DNA from 2 places in the Nitratireductor kimnyeongensis genome. Region 1 is predicted to be linked to the other one. Evidence: riboswitches for the same ligand, from Rfam matches in the RefSeq annotation. Region 1 holds a riboswitch; the other holds the start of a gene.
The links. A riboswitch is a leader RNA that binds a small molecule or an ion and turns the genes downstream of it on or off. The one in region 1 is predicted to bind thiamine pyrophosphate.
Positions count from the first base shown of each region.

Region 1 (10,454 bases):
CACCCGCCAGCCACGAGGCGCTGCCCGCCGGGCCGGAGCGGGTGTCGCACACCGTCACCCGCACACCCGCCCGCACCAGCTCATGCGCCAGCGTGAGGCCGGCAACGCCCGCCCCACGAACAAGGACATGCATGGATCACTCCCCGGGTTCGACCGCCTTTTCCAGCGGCATATAGAGCTCACCGCCCTCGCGGAACTTCTCCGCCATCTTGGCCATGCCCTCCTTCTGCGCCTCGGCGCGGATGTCGTGGGAGATGCGCATGGAGCAGAATTTCGGGCCGCACATGGAGCAGAAATGCGCCACCTTGTGCGCTTCCTTGGGCAGCGTCTCGTCGTGGAAGTTCCGCGCAGTCTCGGGATCGAGCGAGAGGTTGAACTGGTCCTCCCAGCGGAACTCGAACCGCGCGCGCGACAGCGCATCGTCGCGGATCTTCGCCGCCGGATGCCCCTTGGCAAGGTCCGCCGCATGGGCCGCGATCTTGTAGGTGATGACGCCGGTCTTCACATCGTCTCGGTCGGGCAGGCCCAGATGCTCCTTCGGCGTGACATAGCAGAGCATGGCCGTGCCGAACCAGCCGATCATCGCCGCGCCAATGCCGCTCGTGATGTGGTCATAGCCCGGCGCAATATCGGTCGTGAGCGGTCCAAGCGTATAGAAGGGTGCCTCGCCGCAGACATCGAGCTGCTTGTCCATGTTTTCCTTGATCTTGTGCATCGGCACATGGCCGGGCCCCTCGATCATCACCTGGCAGTCCTTCTTCCAGGCGATCTGCGTCAGCTCGCCCAGCGTTTCCAGCTCGGCAAATTGCGCGGCGTCATTGGCATCGGCAATGGAGCCCGGACGCAACCCGTCGCCCAGCGAGAACGAAACGTCGTAGGCGCGGCAGATGTCGCAGATTTCCTCGAAATGCTCGTAGAGGAAGCTCTCCCTGTGGTGATGCAGGCACCATTTGGCCATGATCGAACCGCCGCGCGAGACAATGCCCGTCACGCGGTCGACCGTCAGCGGAATGTAGTGGAGCCGCACGCCCGCATGGATGGTGAAATAGTCGACGCCCTGTTCGGCCTGTTCGATCAGCGTATCGCGAAAGACCTCCCAGTTGAGGTCCTCGGCAATGCCGTTCACCTTTTCCAGCGCCTGATAGATCGGCACGGTGCCGATCGGCACAGGCGAATTGCGGATGATCCATTCGCGGATGTTGTGGATGTTGCGTCCGGTGGAAAGGTCCATCACCGTGTCGCCGCCCCAGCGCGTCGCCCACACCATCTTTTCCACCTCTTCGGCCATGGAGGAGGTGACGGCGGAATTGCCGATATTGGCGTTGATCTTCACGAGGAAATTGCGGCCGATGATCATCGGCTCGGCTTCCGGGTGGTTGATGTTGGCGGGAATGATCGCCCGGCCCTTCGCCACCTCGTCGCGCACGAATTCCGGCGTCACGAAATCGGGAATGGCCGCGCCAAAACTCTCGCCATCGCGCACGAGCGCAGCCCTTGCTTGTTCGCGCCCGAGATTTTCGCGGATGGCGATGAACTCCATCTCCGGCGTGACGATGCCGGCCCGCGCATAGGCAAGTTGCGTGACGGCCTTGCCGTCCTTGGCCCGCAGCGGCTGGTGGCGCGTGGGGAACTCGGGCGTCAGCCGGTCGCCGGAAACGAAGCCATTGTCCTCCGGCTTCACATGGCGGCCTTCGTAGACCTCCACATCGCCGCGCGCCTTCACCCAGGCCTCGCGGATGCGCGGCAGGCCTTTCTCGATCTCGATGAGCGCATCCGGGTCCGAATAGGGGCCGGAGGAATCATAGACCGTCACCGGCGGTTCGCCAGCGCTTGGGTGCACGGCGATCTCGCGCAGGGGCACGCGAATGTCGGGGTGAAGCTTGCCGGGTTTGTAGATCTTGCGCGATGCCGGCAACGGGCCGGTTGTCACTTTCGGAGCGATAGCATCCATGGGTCAGAGCCTCCTCTGCGTTTTGCAATGGAGACCCAGTTCGTGCCGAGAGGAGGAAGAGCGCTGACGATCCGCTATGGATATGGATTTCGGCTCGAAGGAGCCAGCGACCCGCCAGGCTTGCACCATCCCTACGCCAGTATGAACTGGATCAGGTTCATCGGGTCACTGCGCTGCATGGAAAACCATGCCCAGCAGAATCTCAGCCCCTTGGCGGGACCCCCCAGGTGAGGCCGCAAGGTGAGTGAAGAGGGGCGCTCTTGTCAAGCGCGGTGATGAAGCTGTGTGGAAAGGTGCGGATCAGGAAGGCTGGACCCGTTACACACCAACCTCGAAGTGTCCTTCTCCCCGCGAGCGGGGAGAAGGAGGATGGCCGCCAACTCGGCACTTTTGCCGGGTGCTAGGCGTCTGCTTCCACGCGCGCCTTCGCGCCGGAGATGGTGGGCAGGCTCTCGCCGGCGTCGATGCGCTTCAGAAGTTCGACCTCTCGCGCCTGCATTTGGATGGCGCGGTCTGCCACTGTGTCCACCTCGTCGGGAGACAGGATTAGCACGCCGTTTTCATCGGCCAGCACCGCATCGCCCGGATTGACCACCACGCCGCCAACGCTGACGGGGATATTCATTTCGCCCGAAACGCCAAGCAGTTTGGTGGTGATGGGCGAGGGGCCCCGGCACCACATGGGAAAACCATGACGTTCGAAATCGGCAACATCCGTCGCCGGCCCGTCCACCACCGCACCGGCGGCCTTCTTGCGGGCCGCCGTGTGGGTGATGACGCCGCCCCAACAGGCGTGGCGTGTGTCGCCGGCACGATCGATGATCACGAAATCGCCGGGCCGGATATGGTCCATCGCATAATGCAGGAGCGTGCTGTCGGCATGGGGCAGCCGCAGGGTCACCGCCGTACCGGCAGTCCGCACCCTGGGCAGCATGGAGCGGATGCCGGTGTCGAGGAAATTTGCATGCAGGAAGTGGCCCACCGTGGCGGTCTCCACCTGCATCAGCTTGTCGATCTTGGCCTGTGCCAGTTGCTCCGGCATCGAATTGACCTGGTACATATGCGTATTCCTTAGAGTATTTTGCAGTCAGATGGAATCATCTGACGTCCGCATAAATGCGGAAAAACAAACAGATAGAGCGCAACAGCGTTTCTATGAAACGATGATCCGCTCTATGCGACGACGTGATGGTCTGCGACCGGCATGGAGCGGCGGATCTGCTCGGCATAACCGGTGTCGATGGTCGCGCTTGCATGGCCGACGCGGTCCGAGCAGTTGGCGATGGTCACGCCCCATGGGTCGATGATGAGCGAGTGGCCGAAACACAGCTTCTTGCCTTCGTCATGCCCGAAGATCTGGGCCGATGCGGCCACATAGGACTGGGTCTCGATGGCGCGTGCGCACAGGAGCTGCTCCCAGTGGTCCTTGCCGGTCTGAAGCGTGAAGGCGGCTGGCAGGACGATCACCTCGGCCCCCTTGTCGCGCAGGCTGCGGAAGAGTTCCGGGAAGCGCAGATCGTAGCAGATGGCGCAACCGATCTTCACGCCTTCAAGCTCGTAGACGACCACGTCCTCGCCGCGTTTCATCGTGTCGGATTCCAGATAGCTCTGGCCGCCGGGAACCTCCACGTCGAAAAGGTGGATCTTGCGGTAGCGGGCAATCTCCTTGCCCTGCCGGTCGAACACGATGGTCGTGTTGTAGCACTTCTCGCCGGCGGCCTCGGCCATGGAGCCGGCGTGAATGTTCACCTTGAGTTCGGCCGCCAGGGCCGACATGGCGCGATAGGCTTCGCCGTCAGGAAAGGTTTCCGCATTTGCACGGCGGCTTTCCACGGTCCCGCCCATATAGGTGAAGGTTTCGGGCAGAACGACGAGATCGGAGTTGTCCTCGGCCACGGCCTTTCGGATCAAGGCTTCCGCATCGGCGATGTTTTTTGCCTTGTCATCCTGCGAGTTCATTTGAACGACGGAGATTTTCATGACTGTCCCTTGGTTTGGAGTGTGAACGGATCGGCCGTCAGGCCGGCCCCAGAACGAGATTGGGAAGGAAGAGCACCAGCTCGGGCACGAAGGTGATGACGAGCAGGGCGACGATGAGCGGAACGAGGAAAGGCAGGATCGCCACCGCCACTTTCTCGAACGGCACCTTTCCCACCTCCGACACGATGTAGAGCGCAATGCCCATGGGAGGCGTGGCAATGCCGATCAGCAGCGCCAGGGTGATGATCAGGCCGAAGTGAATCCGGTCGATGCCGAACTGGTCGATGATCGGCAGCAACATCGGCACGAGGATCAGCTTTGCCGGCACACCTTCCACGAAACAGCCGACAAGAAGCAGGAAGCCGAGCAGGAGAAACAGGAAGACCGTGCGCGATTCGGTGAACAGAAGGATCTGATCCGCCAGTTGCTGCGGGATTTGCTCGATGGCCAGAAGCCAGCCCATCACATGCGAGAAGCCGATGATGATCATGATCACGCTGGTGATGGTCATCGTCTCCGTCAGCGCCTGCCAGAGCATGCGGAAGGAGAAGGTACGGTAAACGAAGCCCAGCGCGATGGTGTAGACGCAGGCCAGAACGCCGGCTTCCGTCGCGGTCGTGAAACCGGTGAGGATCGCCACGAGAATGATGCCCGGCGCAACGAGAGCGGCAATGCCATCAATGGCGGCGCGACCGATCTGCGGCAGGCTCTTGCGCTCCTCGCGCGGGAAGTCCTGCTTCAGCGCGACGAGATAGTTGAACGCCATCAGCGACAGGCCGACGATGATGCCGGGAATGATGCCCGCCAGAAAAAGTCGCGCCACCGATGTGTTGGACAGAAACGCATAGACCACAAGGCTGATGGATGGCGGGATGATCGGCCCGACCACAGCGCTTGCAGCCGTGAGGGCCGCCGCAAAGGGTGCTGGGTAGCCGCGCTCGCGCATCGCCTTGATCTCGATCGTGCCAAGGCCGGCACAATCGGCCACCGCCGCACCGGAAACACCGGCAAAGAGCAGCGAGGAAACGACGTTCACCTGTGCAAGGCCCGCCCGCATATGGCCGACAAGAGCGGAGGCGAAGTTGAAGATGCGGTCGGTCATGCCGACGCCATTCATTAGATTGCCGGCCATGATGAAGAAGGGGATGGCAAGCAGGGACGGGTTGTCGACCCCGTCGAGAACCTGAAGCGGGATGATGTAGAGCGTGTCGGAAAAGCCCGCGTAGATGAGCGCGGAGAGCACCGCCAGGCCGATCGCCATGGTGATCGGCACACGCAGAAGGATGAGGGCGACGAAGCCCGCGAAAAGTAGCAAGGTCATGGTTCTACCCGGATCCTAGATGTCGCCGACATGATGGTGTTCAGGCTCCGGATGCCCCTTGAGGGCATGGACGAAGTCGCTGAAGAAATGCAGGGCAATCAACCCGCAGGACACGAAGAAGGGGACACTCAGCCAATAGCGCTGGATTCCCACCATCTCGATATTGCCCACCTGACGTTGGATCAGCTCCGGCGCCTCGCGCAGAATGATGAGCAACAGTGCGATGACGGCAATGTCCACCAGCATCCGCCCGGCGCGGCGCACCGGAGGCGGGGTTGCGTTCAGCAGAAAATCGACGGTGATGTCCTTGTTCTGCCGGTAGACGACGAAAAAGCCCAGAAAACTCATCCACACGAAGCAGACGATGCTGATGGGGAAGGCCCAGACCACCCCCTGGCCGAGAAACGCGCGTGACGCGACATTGAGTGCGGTCACAAGGAGCATGGCAAACAGGGCCGTATTCGCTCCCACAAGAAACAGCCGGTCTATAACGGCCAGGATTCGATCCAGGACGGGCATGAAACCTCCCCCATCAATGAAAGTTCAAGGAAACCTATTCGGCGCGCGACGAACGAACCGCATCGAGGAAACCTTCAGGCAGTTCGCCCTTCTCTTCCATCTCCTGATAGAAGCTCTGCATGCGCTCGACGAAATCGGACGTGTCCGGCTCGGTATAGGAAACGTCCTTTGCCTTCATGGCTTCAAGGTCATTGTTTGCCGCCGCGATCGTACGCTTCTCCGACTCTGCCGCCATGTCCGCAAAGGCTTCGAGAACCTGAGCACGCAGTTCATCGGAAAGAGCGTTCCAGCGTTTGGCATTGGTCATGAAGGCCATGCCCTGAGGGTATTCGTCATGACGGATGACGTAAGGAGCCACTTCGTAGAATTTCATCGGCTCGACCAGCGCAATCGGGCTGTTCACCGCATCGACGATGCCGCGGCTGATGGATTCATAGACCTCCGTCCAGGCCAGCGTGCGAACTTCCGCGCCCAGATGGCGCCAGGCGGCCGCGGCCAGCTCATCGGGATGCATGCGCAGCCGCGTGCCCTGCATTTCCTCCAGGTTCGTCCACGGCTTGTCGGTGACCATGACGCGGTATGGACCGCGCAGGAAGGCCGTCGGAGAGCCGATCAGCGCAATGCCGGCCTCGTCTTCGATCTGCTGGAACCAGCCCTTGACCAGGTCGGTCTGCATGAAGCGGACCCAATGCTCGCGGTCATCAAAGAGGAAAGGCGCCGAGGAGAACTTGATGTCCGGGACCCATTTCTGGAGATAGCTGGTGCCCTCAGGATAGACGTTCACAGTGCCGATCTGGAGCTGTTCGAGAACTGTGTCGTCAGAGCCAAGCTGCTCGTTCGGAAACACCTTAATCTCGACCTCACCACCGGTCTTCTCAACAACTTTGTCGGCGAAGAACTGGAAAAGTTGGCCTTCGATACTGTCTGGCGGCATCTTGTGCGCCATGCGCCAGGTCTCTGCTTGCGCAGAGACCGTTGCGGCAGCACCGATTGCCGTCATCACACCTGCAGCCAGAGCATTGCGTAGAATACGGTTCATTATCCTTCCCCATCGTTTTTGTGTGGTTATGGGGTCAGGATCGGAGAGCCGCCTTAAAAAGTCCAAATGAAAAATATGGCTTCCTGTGATAAGTTTTTTCAATCAAGATGGATCAGATAGTCGTCCGGAAAGCGGCTTGCATAAGCAACCGCCTGCTTGCGGGCCATTTCCACAAACTCATCCCGGAGGGTCTTGCGCGGCGAAGCTTCGGTGATTGCGAAAAATTCAAGCGGTGGAAATTCCACATCCACGGTGATTTCGTGCAGCGTGCCGCTTGCCAGCTCCTTCATCACGACCGCCCGCGGCATGGGGGCGATGCCCAGCCCTTCCTCCGCCATCTGGACGATGGTGGCGATGGAGTTGGACGAGTGCATATTGACCCGAACCTTGGAGTGCATCTTCAGATAGCGCTCCAGCGTCTTGTAGGGAATCGAGTTCTTGGGGAAGCTCAGGATTGGTAGGTCGAGCAGCGTGCCCACCGCGGCTCTGCGGATGGGGAAAGCGGTCGGGCTTGCCACCCAGGCGACCGGGAACGAACCCAGAGGCACGAAGTCGAGTTTGGGGTCGTTTCCATCCCGCATTGCCAGTCCCACATCCACCGCACGATCCCGCAGCGACTGGATGACATCGGCCGAGGTGGATGAGAGCATCTCGATGTTCACGCCGGGGTATTTTTCCCGAAAACACTCCATGAGCTGAACGAACCAGGAGCGCAGGATCGTGTCGGTCACGCCAACGCGCAGCGAGCCGGTCATCTTTCTGTCCCGGTTGACCAGCCATTTCATTTCATTGGTGAGCTCGACCACCATCTCCGCATGTGGAAGAAGCACCCGGCCTTCGCTGGTCAATTGCACCCCGCGCTTCGAACGTTCGAATAGCTTGGTGCCCAGCTCGTTTTCCAATGCGTTGATGCGTGAGGAAATGACGGGTTGGGTGGTGTGCAGAAGATCGGCCACCTTGCGAAAATTCCGTACTTTCGCCAGGTGAATGAAGGTTTCCAGAAATCGCAACTGCACGGAAGGCACCTCAAAAAAACAACGGCCCACCACCCTTTCGGGCAGCAGGCCGCATGCTAGTTGATGCTTTGCTCACGCGCCATAGCGCCGAAGTTCACGCCGGTTCGGACATCTTCGCTGCCACCTTTTCCAGAAACGCAAGACAGAGAGAAAGCTGTTCGACCTCGACGAATTCATCCGGCTTGTGCGCCTGCCGGATGGAGCCCGGACCGACGATCACGGAAGGGATGCCGCCAATGGTCTCGAACACGCCTCCCTCCGAACCGTAAGAGACCTTTCCGGACCACTCAGGCATGATGTCGCAGAAGAAGGCGAAGCCCTTGCTCGCCGTGTTGTCGCCCATCGCGGGATAGGCGAAGATTTCTTCCCATTCGATACCGGTTTCGGCGCATTTTTCCTGCATTTTGGGCAGAATTTCCGAATTTGCACGCGTTTTCAGAAATTCCAGTTCGGCCCGTGCGTCGTGAGTAGGCAAGCTACGGATTTCAAAGGTGAAACTGCAAAGATCCGGCGTCACATTGGTGGCGACGCCGCCGGAAATCATGGTGGCCAGCATGGTGGAATGCGGCACGGTGAAATCGTGGTCGAAGGGGCCGCTTTCAGCAATCTCCCCGGCGCGCTCGGCGATCATCGCGATGATGCGCGCTGCATGGTCTATGGCGTTGACGTGATCCGGCGCGAAGGAGGAATGACCTGAAGTTCCATGCACATGGCAGCGCATGGCGATCTTGCCTTTCTGGCCAGTCACCAGCTTCATGTCGGTCGGCTCGCCGATGATCGCAAGCATGGGCGGAACCTCGCGTTTCGCCAGCCATTCGGCGATGGCCGGCGCGCCAAGGCAGCCCACTTCCTCGTCATGCGAAAAGCACAGCCAGACAGGGCGCTCCAGCTTCGCGGCGACAAGCTGCGGCACCATCGCCATGACGCAGGCGGCAAAGCCCTTCATGTCGCAGCTCCCGCGGCCATAGAGCTTTCCGTCGCGCTCGGTCAGGTCGAAGGGGCCGGAGGTCCAGCCCTTTTCCAGCGCCGGCACCACATCGGTGTGACCTGACAGCACGACACCGGGAACGTCGGCCGGGCCGATGCGGGCGATCAGGTTTGCCTTCTCGCCTGTCTCGTCCAGCAAAATCACCGGCTCGATGCCGTATTCCCGCAGGAAGGCCGCCATGTGGTCGATGAGCGGCCGGTTCGTGTAGCGGCTCGTCGTATCGAAGGCGACCAGATCCTTCAGATGCTTCTTGGCATTCTCAAGCAGTGACATGGTGGACTTTTCGGCCTCAGGCATTCTTTGCTGCACGATTCTCTCTGAATTTTTGCCACTCCCGGCGGATCGTCAGGCCGACGAAGAACACGATGAGACCTGCGAAAATCCAGGAAATGGCGGACTGGAAAAAGACGGACGGATCGCCGCGCGAAATGGCCAGCGCGCGGCGCAGATTGTCCTCGAACATCGGCCCCAGAATGAAGGCGATGAGGAACGGCGCCGGGGGGATGTTCAGGAGCAGCATGATGAAGCCTACCACGCCCATGACGAGCAGGACGGTGACATCGAACATGCTGCTGGAGATCGAGTAGATGCCGTAGATGCACAGCATCAGAACGACCGGCGTCAAAAGCACCTGCGGAATGGACGAGATGTGAGAAAAGAAGCGCACCGTGAGCTTGCCGGCGCCGAACAGGAGAACCGAAGAGAACATCATGCCGATGAACAACATATAGACCTCGTTCAGATTGTTCTGGAAGAGAAGCGGGCCGGGCGTGAGCCCCTGGATCATGAACGCGCCAAGCATGACGCCGGTGATGACATCACCGGGAACGCCGAGCGCCAGAAGCGGGATCATGGTCGCGCCGCAGCAGCCATTGTTGGCGGATTCGGACGCGGCGATGCCTTCCAGCTCGCCCTTGCCGAAATTCTCGCTGTTGGGCGAGGAGCGGCGCGCCTCGCCATAGGAGAAGAAGGCGGCAGCTGACGGGCCAATGCCGGGAATAGCACCCAGAACCACGCCGATGAAGCTGCCGCGAATGATGGATTTCAGCGAGCCGCGGAACTCCGCCAGCGTCAGGCGGTTGTCGCCGAGTTTCATCGCCTGACCATGGTTTTCATCGCGGAACATGATGAGGCGCAAAAGCTCGGGCAGGGCGAACAGGCCGATCAGGACCGGCGCAACCGAAAGGCCGCTCTTCATGTCTTCCGTCATCGCGAAGCGGAACGAGCCGTACATATCCTCACCGACCGTGGCGAGCAGCAGACCGAAACAGGCCGAGACCACGCCCAAAAGCAGCGAACCGCCGGAAATGGAGGCGACCATAGTGAGCGCAAAGGCCATCAGCATGAAATATTCCGGCGGACCGACGCGCAGCGCCAGAAGCGCCAGCGGGGCTGCGAGGAAGATCAGCGAAATGTTGGACAGGAAGTCGCCGATGCAGGACGAGATGAGCGCCATGTTGAGCGCCTTGCCGGCCTTGCCCTTCTGGGCGAGCGGCCAGCCATCGAGCACCGTGCAGGCAGCCGAAGCCGTGCCCGGTGTCTTGATCAGGATTGCCGAGATCGAGGCGCCGTAGGTGCTGCCCTTGTAGAGCGCGACAAGCAACAGAATGCTGGTGACGGGCGGCAGATAGAAGGTGAAG
Region 1 is NZ_CP078144.1:49,951-60,404, reverse strand. Features, by position in the region: gene thiO (glycine oxidase ThiO) at 1-133, opposite strand, end outside; gene thiC (phosphomethylpyrimidine synthase ThiC) at 137-1,951, opposite strand; TPP riboswitch at 2,062-2,187, opposite strand; gene KW403_RS18320 (RraA family protein) at 2,352-3,011, opposite strand; gene KW403_RS18315 (carbon-nitrogen hydrolase family protein) at 3,125-3,931, opposite strand; gene KW403_RS18310 (TRAP transporter large permease) at 3,969-5,252, opposite strand; gene KW403_RS18305 (TRAP transporter small permease) at 5,268-5,771, opposite strand; gene KW403_RS18300 (TRAP transporter substrate-binding protein) at 5,806-6,810, opposite strand; gene KW403_RS18295 (LysR family transcriptional regulator) at 6,909-7,826, opposite strand; gene argE (acetylornithine deacetylase) at 7,921-9,111, opposite strand; gene KW403_RS18285 (tripartite tricarboxylate transporter permease) at 9,104-10,454, opposite strand, start outside.

Region 2 (10,454 bases), on a different replicon from region 1:
GGCATCGGTCGCGCCGCTGATGCTGCGAAAGCCTTGATAAGCATCCATCGCCTGGAGAAAGCGTGCCGCCGCGAAGGCGTCAAACCCAGCATGGGCGGTTGTCTGGATACCGATGCGATCAGCTTCAAGTTCCTGATTGCGGGAGAACTGGGCAAGTCGCAGTTTGCCGCGCACCAGCGCGGCCTGAGCCGCCTGATCGCGTCCGCCGACCACTTCATTCACCACTTTTGAAGCGAATTTTTCTTCCGCTTCGAGTTTCTGTCGCTCAATGCCATGATTGGCTGTGACATGTGCCATTTCATGCGCCAGGACAGCAGCAAGCTCCGCCGAATCGTTGGCAAGCGCTAAAAGCCCGCGTGTGACATAAAGATAGCCGCCGGGGAGGGCAAAAGCGTTCACGTTCGGTGAATTGAGTATCGTGATCCGATAGGCGGCGCCAGTGTTTTGTTCGTCCAACGTCAGCGAGCCGACGACCTTGGCCACCATTCGCTCGAGCTTCGCGTCGGAATATTCGCCGCCATAGGTCTGCAGGATGCGCGGGTGCTGTTGGCGGGCCAGCCGAGCCAGCCGATCACCGCGTGTCACCGTGTCCACGGTGACCGGGTTGGAGGACGGCATGAAACTGCCCGTATCGGTCGGGATCATCTGGCAGCCGGACAGGAGCGCGGTGAGCGTCAGGGCCAGGACAGTTTTGCGCGACGATGACCGCGCGGGCGGCAGGAAATTCATGGTAGCGGGCGCTCGATTGGACAAGTGAATGTCCTTCCGGTTGATCTTGTCCAAAGCATGACCAGCCTCAACCAGCCAGCCGCGCTTTTGGTTCCCTCAGCATTGCATCATGTCCCATCGAGGGCATCGTCTAGCGCATAAGCTGCAAAAGGGGAATCCATTTCTTGGAGCTTAGTTGATTTCGCGGCGCGCGCCTATATAGCGGTTGAAGGCGTCCGATGCCTCGCCGGAGATAAACGCATCGGTTGTGCCCGTGGCGGAAATCTGGCCTTCTTCCACGAAGACCATCGATTTACAAAGCCGCTCTGCATCGCGTGGATCATGCGTCGCCATCAGGATGGTCATTCCTTGCGCGGCGTGCAGGTCGGCGATGAGTTCGAGCATTTCATCACGCAGGGCCGGTCCGAGCGAAGCGAAGGGTTCGTCCATCAGAAGGACGGGGCGTCTGCGGATTAACACGCGGGCAAGTGCCACACGCTGGCGCTCTCCACCTGAGAGCGCTTGGGGCAACCGGTCTTCCTTGCCGGCAAGGCCGGTTCTGGCGAGGGCATCCGAGATCGCTGTCCGGTCTTCATCGGACAATCTCAGGGAAGCCGAGCGGCCTAGCCCCACATTCTGGGCGACGGTGAGATGCGCGAAGAGATTGTTTTCCTGAAACACCATGGAAACAGGCCTGCGATGAGGATTGAGTCGGGAAACATCTTCGCCATTTATGAGAACACGGCCCGCGGTGGGTTTCTCGAAGCCGGCTATAAGACTGAGCAGCGTTGATTTGCCCGAACCGCTTGGGCCCATCACGGCGACAATATCGGATGGCGCGATTGTCGCCTCGAACGCCATCGGCCTCCCCCCCGGATAAGCGAATTGCAGCGCTTCCAGAGCGATTTTGGCACCATGTCCAGCGGCGGTCTTGATCATGTCTTCTCCCTGCCGAGACGATCGGCGATGAACATCAATGCCAGACAGAGAAGCCCCAGGAAAAGAGCGAGGCCGGCGGCATCTGCCGTGCGGTAGCTGCCCATGCGCTGCAGCAGGAGATAGGGCAGCGTCTGCACCTGATCGGAGCCGAACAGGGCGATGACGCCGAGATCGCCCAGAGATAGGGCGGCAGCGAAGGCGAGTGCGGTGGCGGCGGGGCGTTTGAGCGCCGGCCAGTCGACAAGGCGTAGCCTGCTCCACCCGGTAATGCCAAGTGAGAGACACAGTCTTTCATGGCGGGCACTGGCGGCATCATAAGCCGGACGAATGGCACGGATGGCGAAGGGCATGGCCATCACCGCATTGACCGTGACGACCATGACCGGCGCGAAGGCGAAGACATTGCCCACGTGGCGCAGGAGAATAAACCAGCCCGCGCCGATGACCAGCGGCGGAACGATGAGCACCATGGCAGCACCGCTGTCGGTTGCGCGTTCCAGCAGGGTCGCGGGCAGGGCGCCGCGTTTCATTTCCAGCGCGCGCCGGGCGGCGACCAGTGCCAGTGACAGGATGAGGCACAGGAGGGCCGACAGGCTCGCGAAAACAAGGCTGGTGGCCGTGGCCGCAAAGACCGCGCTTTCGGTGGCAAGGCGTCCGAGATCGGCTTTCAGGCCAGCGACCACGGTTGCCGCCATCGGCCCTGCAACGAAGAAGAGGGCGACAAGGATGAGGGCTGCGTTAAAACCGGTCTCTGCGGGCGTATGCCAGACGATCCGTCGGGGTGCGACGGGGAGGTTTGCGTCGCCGCTGAAGGATGCGCCGAGGCGGCTCATTGCCAACACGATGCTGCCCGCCAAGGCCACCTGAATGAGGGTGAGCACCAGTGCACGGGCAGGGTCGAAGTCGAAGCGCAAGGCCTGATAAATCGCTACTTCGAGGGTGGTCGCGCGCGGGCCCCCTCCGAGTAGCAAGACGATGGTGAAGGACGTGACGCACAGCATGAAAACGAGCCCGGCAATGCCGGGCAGGGCAGCGCGCATGGCCGGCCATTCGAGAAACCGGAACGAGGCGCGCGCACCCATGCCAAGCTGGGCTGCAAGACGCCACTGGTCTGCCGGCACGCTTTCAAGCGCGTTCAGGAAGAGCCGCGTTGCGAGCGGCAGGTTGAAGAAGACATGGGCGACCAGAATGCCCGAAAGGCCATAGATGCCAGGCCAGTGCTCGTTGAAGGCGACCGACAGGAATGGCGCGAAGAAGCCCGCGCGGCCATAGAGCGCGAGCACGCCAAGGGCAGCGACAATGGCTGGCAGCGCAAGCGGCACGGCGAACAGGCGCAGGATGAAGGCACGTCCCGGAAAGGCCGGATGCCGCGCCAGCGCACGCGCCAGAAGGATCGAAGGGAGCACGGAGAGCAGCGTGGAAAGCAGGGCCTGCCAGAGCGTGAAACGGGCAATGCGCAGAAGCCATGCATCGAACGCATCCAGCACGCCAGAACCCTGGCGTGCCGCTTCCAATGCGAGGCCGATAAAGGCTCCGCTGACAAGCAGGCCGACGGCCGCTAGCGCGACGCGCCCTGCGGTTATGCGTCTGTCCATGGCTGGCACCGGGGTGTGCTTAGCGGCTCATCACCGAAAGCCACTCATCGACCCATGTCTTCCGGTTCTTTGCCACCTCTTCAGGCGGGAACTCGAGCGTTTTGGTCGGTTTGACGAGTTCGTCGAAAACCGGATTCAACTTGCCGGAGGTTTCTCCGGCCGGGAACATCCAGTTGGTTTCGGGAATGGCGTCCTGAAAGCCGGGACCAATCATGAAGGCGAGGAATTTCTGCGCCAGCGGGTTTTTTGCGCCCGCAACCGTCTGTGCCGCCACTTCCACCTGCAGATAGTGGCCTTCCGCGAAGCTGGCTGCCTTGTAGCGCTCGGTGTCTTCGGCGATGCGGTGATAGGCGGGCGAGGTGGTGTAGGAGAGCACCATGGGAACCTCACCGCTGGTGAACAGTCCATAGGCCTCGCTCCAGCCGGGTGTCACCGTCAGCACCTTGTCCTGCAGCCGGCTCCAGGCGGTGGCCGCCTCGTCGCCATAGACGGCCTTGACCCAGAGCAGAAGACCTAGGCCCGGCGTGGAGGTGCGTGGATCCTGGATGGCGATCTTCAGATCACCCTCGGCCTCCACCAGTTCCTTCAGGCTTGCCGGTGGTGTCTCGATGGCTTCGGTGTCGTAGACAAAGGCGAAATAGCCATAATCGAAGGGAACGAAAATGTCGTTCTCAAAGCCGCCGGGCACCTCTAGCTTGGCCGTATCAATACCGTGGGGGGCGAAGAGGCCGGTTTCCCGCGCCTCGTGGAGAAGATTATTGTCGAGGCCGAGCACGATGTCGGCTTTCGTGGAGCTGCCCTCAAGCCGGACACGGTTGAGCAGTGCCACGCCATCGGCGACCGAAACGAATTCCACGTCGCAGCCGCATTCTGCCTCAAACGCCTTCTCCACCTGTGGGCCTGGGCCCCAGTCGGATGTGAAGCTCTCATAGGTGTACACGGTGAGCTTTTCCTGGGCGAATGCCTGGCCGGAAAGGACCAGCGCGCCGAGCGCCAGCGTGGAAAGCAGGGTGGTGGTGCGCATCTGCGCCTCCTCTTTTCTGGTCTGGGAATGAGGCGCTGAATGAAAAGCGTCTAATCCCTCCGCCGGTATAAGCCGGATCAGGTTCCGCGGGTTGGTTGGGTGCTTCCCAAGCCTCTCAGCCGACAATGCGCCGGCACCCCGTTAGAGCGACGGGAAAAAATAGGGCGCGGTGCGCAGCTCCGCAAGGGGGGTGAATGGCGCAAACGCCGTTGGCGCTGGCCCGCCGGCATGATATGGGCCTCGCCCATGAGCCGTTTTACCCTTCTCCTTGGCGGAGACCTCACCCGGACACCGGCGCTTGATGCCGAAATCGCCGACAGCCGCATCATCGCAGCGGATTCGGGCATGCGCCATGCTGCGCTTCTGGATGTGAAGCCCGAGCTCTGGGTGGGGGACTTCGATTCCGTGCCCGACGGGTTTGAGGATGCCTATGCCGACGTGGCGCGCCGCACCTTCCCCTCCGAGAAGGACAAGACCGACGGCGAGATCGCGATCGCGGCAGCTCTGGAGGCCGGGGCGACAAGCCTTCTGCTGGCCGGTGCTTTCGGAGGCGAACGGGCCGACCACATGTTCCTGCATTTCGCGCAGGCATTGCAGCTCTCCGAACGCGGCATTGCCGCGAAGCTGACGAGCGGGCATCAGGAAGGCGTGCCGCTCGTCCCGGGGCGGCGTCACAGTTTCGCCTATGCTGATGGCACACTGTTTTCGATTCTCGGCTTTTCGGAGCTTTCCGGCCTTACAGTCGAAGGTGCGAAATGGCCGCTCGATGCCGTGGAGGTGCCCTTCGGATCATCGCTGACACTTTCCAATGTCGTTAAGGGCGACCTCTCGATAACCTTGAAAAAGGGCCGGGCGCTGTTCATGGCGCATCTACTGCATGACGGAGAACGCTGAACCATGGCGCCGCCACTTTTAAAGCTGGATGATATTCGTTTGACCTTCGGTGGCACGCCGCTGCTGGCCGGTGCCGCGCTGATGGTCGGCCCCGGCGAGCGGCTTGCGCTGGTGGGGCGCAATGGCTCCGGCAAGTCGACCCTGTTGAAGATTGCCGCCGGGCTCGTGGAGCCGCAGGATGGCGAGATCTTCCGCCAGCCGACAGCAACCATACGCTATTTGCCGCAGACGCCTGACTGGCAGGGGTTCGCGACCGTGCGCGCCTATGTGGAGGCGGGGCTTGGGCCTGCCGACGACATCAACCGGGTGGCGCTTGTCATCGACCGGCTGGGGCTCACGGGGGATGAAGACCCGGCGACGCTTTCTGGCGGCGAGGCGCGCCGTGCGGCACTGGCCCGCGTGCTTGCGCCGGAGCCGGATTTGCTGCTGCTCGATGAGCCGACAAACCATCTCGACCTTGCCACGATCGAGTGGCTTGAGGAAGAGTTGCAACGGACCTCTTCCGCTTTGGTCACCATCTCGCATGACCGCCGATTTCTGGAAAAGGTAAGTCGCGCAACCGTGTGGCTCGACCGGGGAGTGACGCGCCGGCTCGACAAGGGGTTTGCCTATTTCGAGGACTGGCGCGATCAGGTGCTCGAAGAGGAAGAGCGCGAGCAGCATAAGCTTGCGCGCAAGATCGAGCGTGAAGAGCACTGGTTGCGCTACGGTGTGACCGCGCGCCGCAAGCGCAATGTGCGCCGTCTGGGAGAGTTGCAGGCGCTGCGCGAGAAACACCGCAGCCACCGCGGCGCGGAGGGCGTGGCCACCATGGCGGCAAGCGACGCTGCCGAATCCGGCAAGCTCGTCATCGAGGCGAAGGGGCTTGCCAAGTCCTATGACGGGTTGCAGGTGGTGAAAGACTTTTCCGCGCGAGTTCTGCGCGGCGACCGGATCGGTCTTGTGGGCCCCAATGGCGCCGGCAAAACGACCTTGATCAATCTGCTTACCGGCAAGCTCCAGCCCGACGAGGGGTCGCTGCGGCTCGGTGCCAATCTCGAAATCGCCATTTTAGATCAGAAGCGATCTCTTGACCCGCTGGAGACGCTCTCTCACTTCCTGACCGATGGGCGCGGCGATAGCGTCGTCGTCAACGGGCAGGAAAGGCATGTCGTTTCCTACATGAAGGACTTTTTGTTCAAACCAGAGCAGGCGCGCACGCCGATCCGCGAGCTCTCGGGGGGGGAGCGCGCGCGCTTGGTTCTGGCCCGGCTCCTCGCGCGGCCGGCCAATCTACTGGTACTCGATGAGCCCACCAACGATCTCGACATGGAAACCCTCGACCTCCTGCAGGAGCTTGTCGAGGACTTTCCGGGCACGGTGCTGCTTGTCAGCCATGACCGTGATTTCCTCGACCGCACAGTGACAAGCACCATCGCGCCAGCCGGCGATGGCCGCTGGATCGAGTACGCCGGCGGCTATTCAGATATGATGGCGCAGCGCAAGGGCGAAGAGCTGGAACGGCGGAAGGCGCGCAGTGCCGAGCAGCAGAAGACGAAGCCCGCGGACAACGCTGCCGCGCCCAAACCGGCCTCGAAAAAGCTTTCCTACAAACAGAAATTCGCGCTGGAGACGCTGCCGAAGAAGATCGATGAGTTGGCTGACGAAATCGCTGCTCTGGAAGAAAAACTTGCCGATCCAAACCTCTACACGCGCGATGCAGCCGCGTTTCAGCGCTTTTCCAAAGAGCTTGATGAAAAGCGCGCGAGCCGGGAGACGATGGAACAGGAATGGCTGGAGCTGGAGATGCTGCGCGAGGAGGTTGAGGGCGCATAGCAGCTCTTGCAAAACGGCTCCGACCTCACGGCTGCCTTCACCGCTCGCTAACCAGACTGGTTCAGAATGCGCCGCATGAACCAGGATTTTCTCATTTCCGCAAAACCCGATCTGCACAAGGCGCGCGCAGCCTGGCTCGCCGCGCTGGTCGATGAGCGGCGTCTTTCCGCGCTGACCGTCGATGCCTATGAGCGCGACACGCGGCAGTTTCTGCAATTCCTTACAGGGCATTGCGGCGAGGCACCGGGTCTCGCTGACATTGCCGAGTTGCGCCCGGCGGACCTGCGCGCCTTTCTGGCCTTTCGGCGGGGCAGGGGTGCGGGAGCCCGCACGCTCGGGCGCGGGCTTGCCGGGGTTCGCTCGTTTCTGCGTCACCTGGAGCGACGGGGGCTGGTGAATGCGGCGGCTGCCGCAGCGCTGAAGGCGCCGCGTGCGCCGCGCGCGCTACCCAAGCCGCTGACGGCCGCCGATGCGCGCAAGGTCGCCTCTGGCGAGGGGCAACTGGCCGAAGAACCATGGATCGCGGCGCGGAATGCCGCCGTCTTCACGCTGCTTTATGGAGCCGGGCTTCGCATTTCAGAGGCGCTAGGGCTTCTCGGTGGGCAGCTTGGGGCGCTGCGTCAGGGGGGGCTCAGGATTACCGGCAAGGGCGGCAAGACGCGAATGGTGCCGGTGCTGCCGGTATCCCTGGAAGCGGTTGCCGAGTATCAACGCCTTTGCCCCTACCATCTGGAGGCTGACAAACCGCTTTTTCGCGGCGCGCGTGGCGGTCCTTTGCAGCCTGCCATTATCCAACGTGAGATTAAGCGGATGCGCTCTGCGCTCAACCTGCCGGAGACAGCGACACCCCACGCGCTTAGGCATTCCTTTGCAACCCATCTTCTCGGGCGGGGTGGCGATTTGCGCGCGATCCAGGAGTTGCTCGGCCATGCCAGCCTCTCCACCACGCAGGTCTACACCGGGGTGGATACTGCCCGGCTTCTGGAAATTTATGACGCCGCCCATCCGCGAGCCTGATCTCGTTCGGCGCAATTTGCGGTGGCTGATTAACAGTTTGGCCGTCATTTTCCGCTAGCGTGGCGCCATGAAAACGCATGCAAAAGCCACCACCGCGACCGAGCAGTTTGTTGACCGCCTTTTTCTGTGCGCTGCTGCCTTTCCGCTTTTCCTGCTGCTGGCGCTGGTCCTCGGCCTGTCGATGGCAAAGCCGGCAAAGGCGGATGAGATTGTCTGTTCGGGCACAAACCTCCTGACGGAACTCGCCGCAGAGAACCCGGCCGCCCTTGAAGAGGTGCGACGACAGGCAGCGGACACGCCGAATGGCAGCGGACTCCTTTGGCGGGTTGAAAAGGAGGGCCTTGCGCCCTCTTATCTATTCGGCACGATGCATATGAGTGATCCACGCGTGGTTTCTCTTCCCGCCGATGCTCGTGAAGCTTTCGACGCGGCCGAACGCGTTGTCATCGAAACGACCGATATTCTCGATCAGTCGAAAATGGCTGCGGCCATGTTCAAACGTCCGGACCTGATGATGTTCACCGGCAGGGAAACGCTTGGAGATCACCTGGCTGGGGCCGAGCGTCAATTGGTGGCGAATGCGCTTGAGCACCGCGGCATTCCGTTTGCCAGCGTGAAGAAGATGAAACCCTGGATGTTGATCTCGCTGGTGGCGTTGCCTGCCTGCGAAATCCAGCGCAAGGAAGCCGGGATGCCGATCCTGGACGTTAAACTCGCCGAGGATGCGCAAAACGCCGGCAAAGAGCTTCTGGGTCTTGAGACGGCGGTTGAGCAACTGGACGCCATGGCCTCTCTGCCTATGGAGATGCATGTGCGAGGCCTCGTGGAGACGTTGGCGCTGGGTGATGGCCTCAACGATATCATGGAAACCATGATCTCTCTCTATGCGGAGGGGGAAACCGGAATGTTCTGGCCACTTATTCGTGCTGCAATCCCCGAGCAGGAAGACACTCCGGGAGATTACGCTGCCTTCGATCAGGCAATGGTCAAAGCGCGCAATGGAACAATGGCTGAACGAGTGCAGCCGATACTGGAGAAGGGCAATGCCTTTATCGCCGTTGGAGCGTTGCACCTCCCCGGGGAGGAAGGGCTCATCGAACTTTTGCGTGCACAAGGTTATTCCGTTGAAGGGATGCGGTAGATTTAGGGTTCCGGCTAACTAAACGCGTGTTATCGTATTGATGGTGCTGGGGAGGGCTTTTGGAGTGACGTCATGCAAGACGAAAACCCAAACGAGAATCCCAAACACCGTTCCGCAAGCTCGGCGGGAACGCGCGGGTTTGTGATTGGCGCCGTCGTCGCCGTGATCGCCATACTCGTCTTCATGACAATTTCAGGAAGCGGCCTCTTCGGTCCGCATGTCACCACGGTGCCGGGGGCTGTCAACGACAGTGTTCCCACCGGTGATGGTGAGTAAAAAAGCCCCAAAAGCTTTCGCTTCGGGGCTTCGTCGTTGTTTAAATCCCTGTCGGATTACATGTGGATCGGCTTGGCGAAGGTGGCGAGAGCCGCTTCCTTGACCGTTTCCGACATGGTGGGGTGTGCGTGGCAGGTGCGGGCCAGGTCTTCCGACGAGCCGCCGAACTCCATCAGAACCGCTGCCTCATGGATCATCTCGCCGGCGCCGAAGCCGACGATGTGAACGCCCAGCACGCGATCCGTCTTCTTGTCGGCAAGCACTTTCACGAAGCCGTCGGTCTTGAGCATGGAGCGGGCGCGACCGTTGGCCGAGAAGGGGAATTTGCCGGCGTTGTATTCCACGCCGGCCTTTTTCAGCTCTTCTTCGGTCTTACCGACGGATGCAACTTCCGGGCTGGTGTAGACCACGCCAGGGATCACATCATAGTTCACGTGCCCGGCCTGTCCGGCGAGGATTTCGGCCACTGCGACGCCTTCGTCCTCGGCTTTGTGCGCGAGCATCGGGCCTGCGATCACGTCGCCGATCGCGTAGATGCCATCGACATTCGTCTTGAAATGCCCGTCGGTCTTTACGCGTCCGCGCTCATCCAGCTCCACCCCCACGGCATCAAGGCCAAGGCCCTCTGTGTACGGCTTGCGGCCGGTGGCGATAAGAACCACATCTGCTTCGACGGTTTCCGCATCACCGCCCTTTGCCGGCTCAAAGGTCACCTTTGCGCCCTTGCCGGCCTTGGCCACATCCGTGACCTTGGCGCCGAGCTTGAACTCGAAACCCTGCTTGCCGAGCATGCGCTGAAACTGCTTGGCGACCTCACCGTCCATGCCGCCAAGAATGGTGTCGAGATATTCGACCACGGTCACCTTGGCGCCGAGACGGGCCCAGACGGAACCGAGCTCGAGGCCGATCACGCCGCCGCCGACAACCACCATGTGTTCCGGCACTTTGGCAAGCTCCAGCGCGCCGGTTGACGAGACGATCACCTTCTCGTCGAACGTCACGTCGACGCCGGGAATGCCGGCGACGTCGGAACCGGTGGCGATGA
Region 2 is NZ_CP078143.1:1,214,111-1,224,564, reverse strand. Features, by position in the region: gene KW403_RS05770 (M48 family metalloprotease) at 1-729, opposite strand, end outside; gene thiQ (thiamine ABC transporter ATP-binding protein) at 901-1,647, opposite strand; gene thiP (thiamine/thiamine pyrophosphate ABC transporter permease) at 1,644-3,242, opposite strand; gene thiB (thiamine ABC transporter substrate binding subunit) at 3,262-4,266, opposite strand; TPP riboswitch at 4,304-4,417, opposite strand; gene KW403_RS05750 (thiamine diphosphokinase) at 4,513-5,160, shown strand; gene KW403_RS05745 (ABC-F family ATP-binding cassette domain-containing protein) at 5,164-6,975, shown strand; gene KW403_RS05740 (tyrosine recombinase XerC) at 7,051-7,992, shown strand; gene KW403_RS05735 (TraB/GumN family protein) at 8,060-9,133, shown strand; gene KW403_RS05730 (hypothetical protein) at 9,206-9,409, shown strand; gene lpdA (dihydrolipoyl dehydrogenase) at 9,466-10,454, opposite strand, start outside.
Region 2: it holds a riboswitch for thiamine pyrophosphate, as region 1 does, so the genes downstream of both, thiB (thiamine ABC transporter substrate binding subunit) here and thiC (phosphomethylpyrimidine synthase ThiC) in region 1, are expected to answer to the same signal.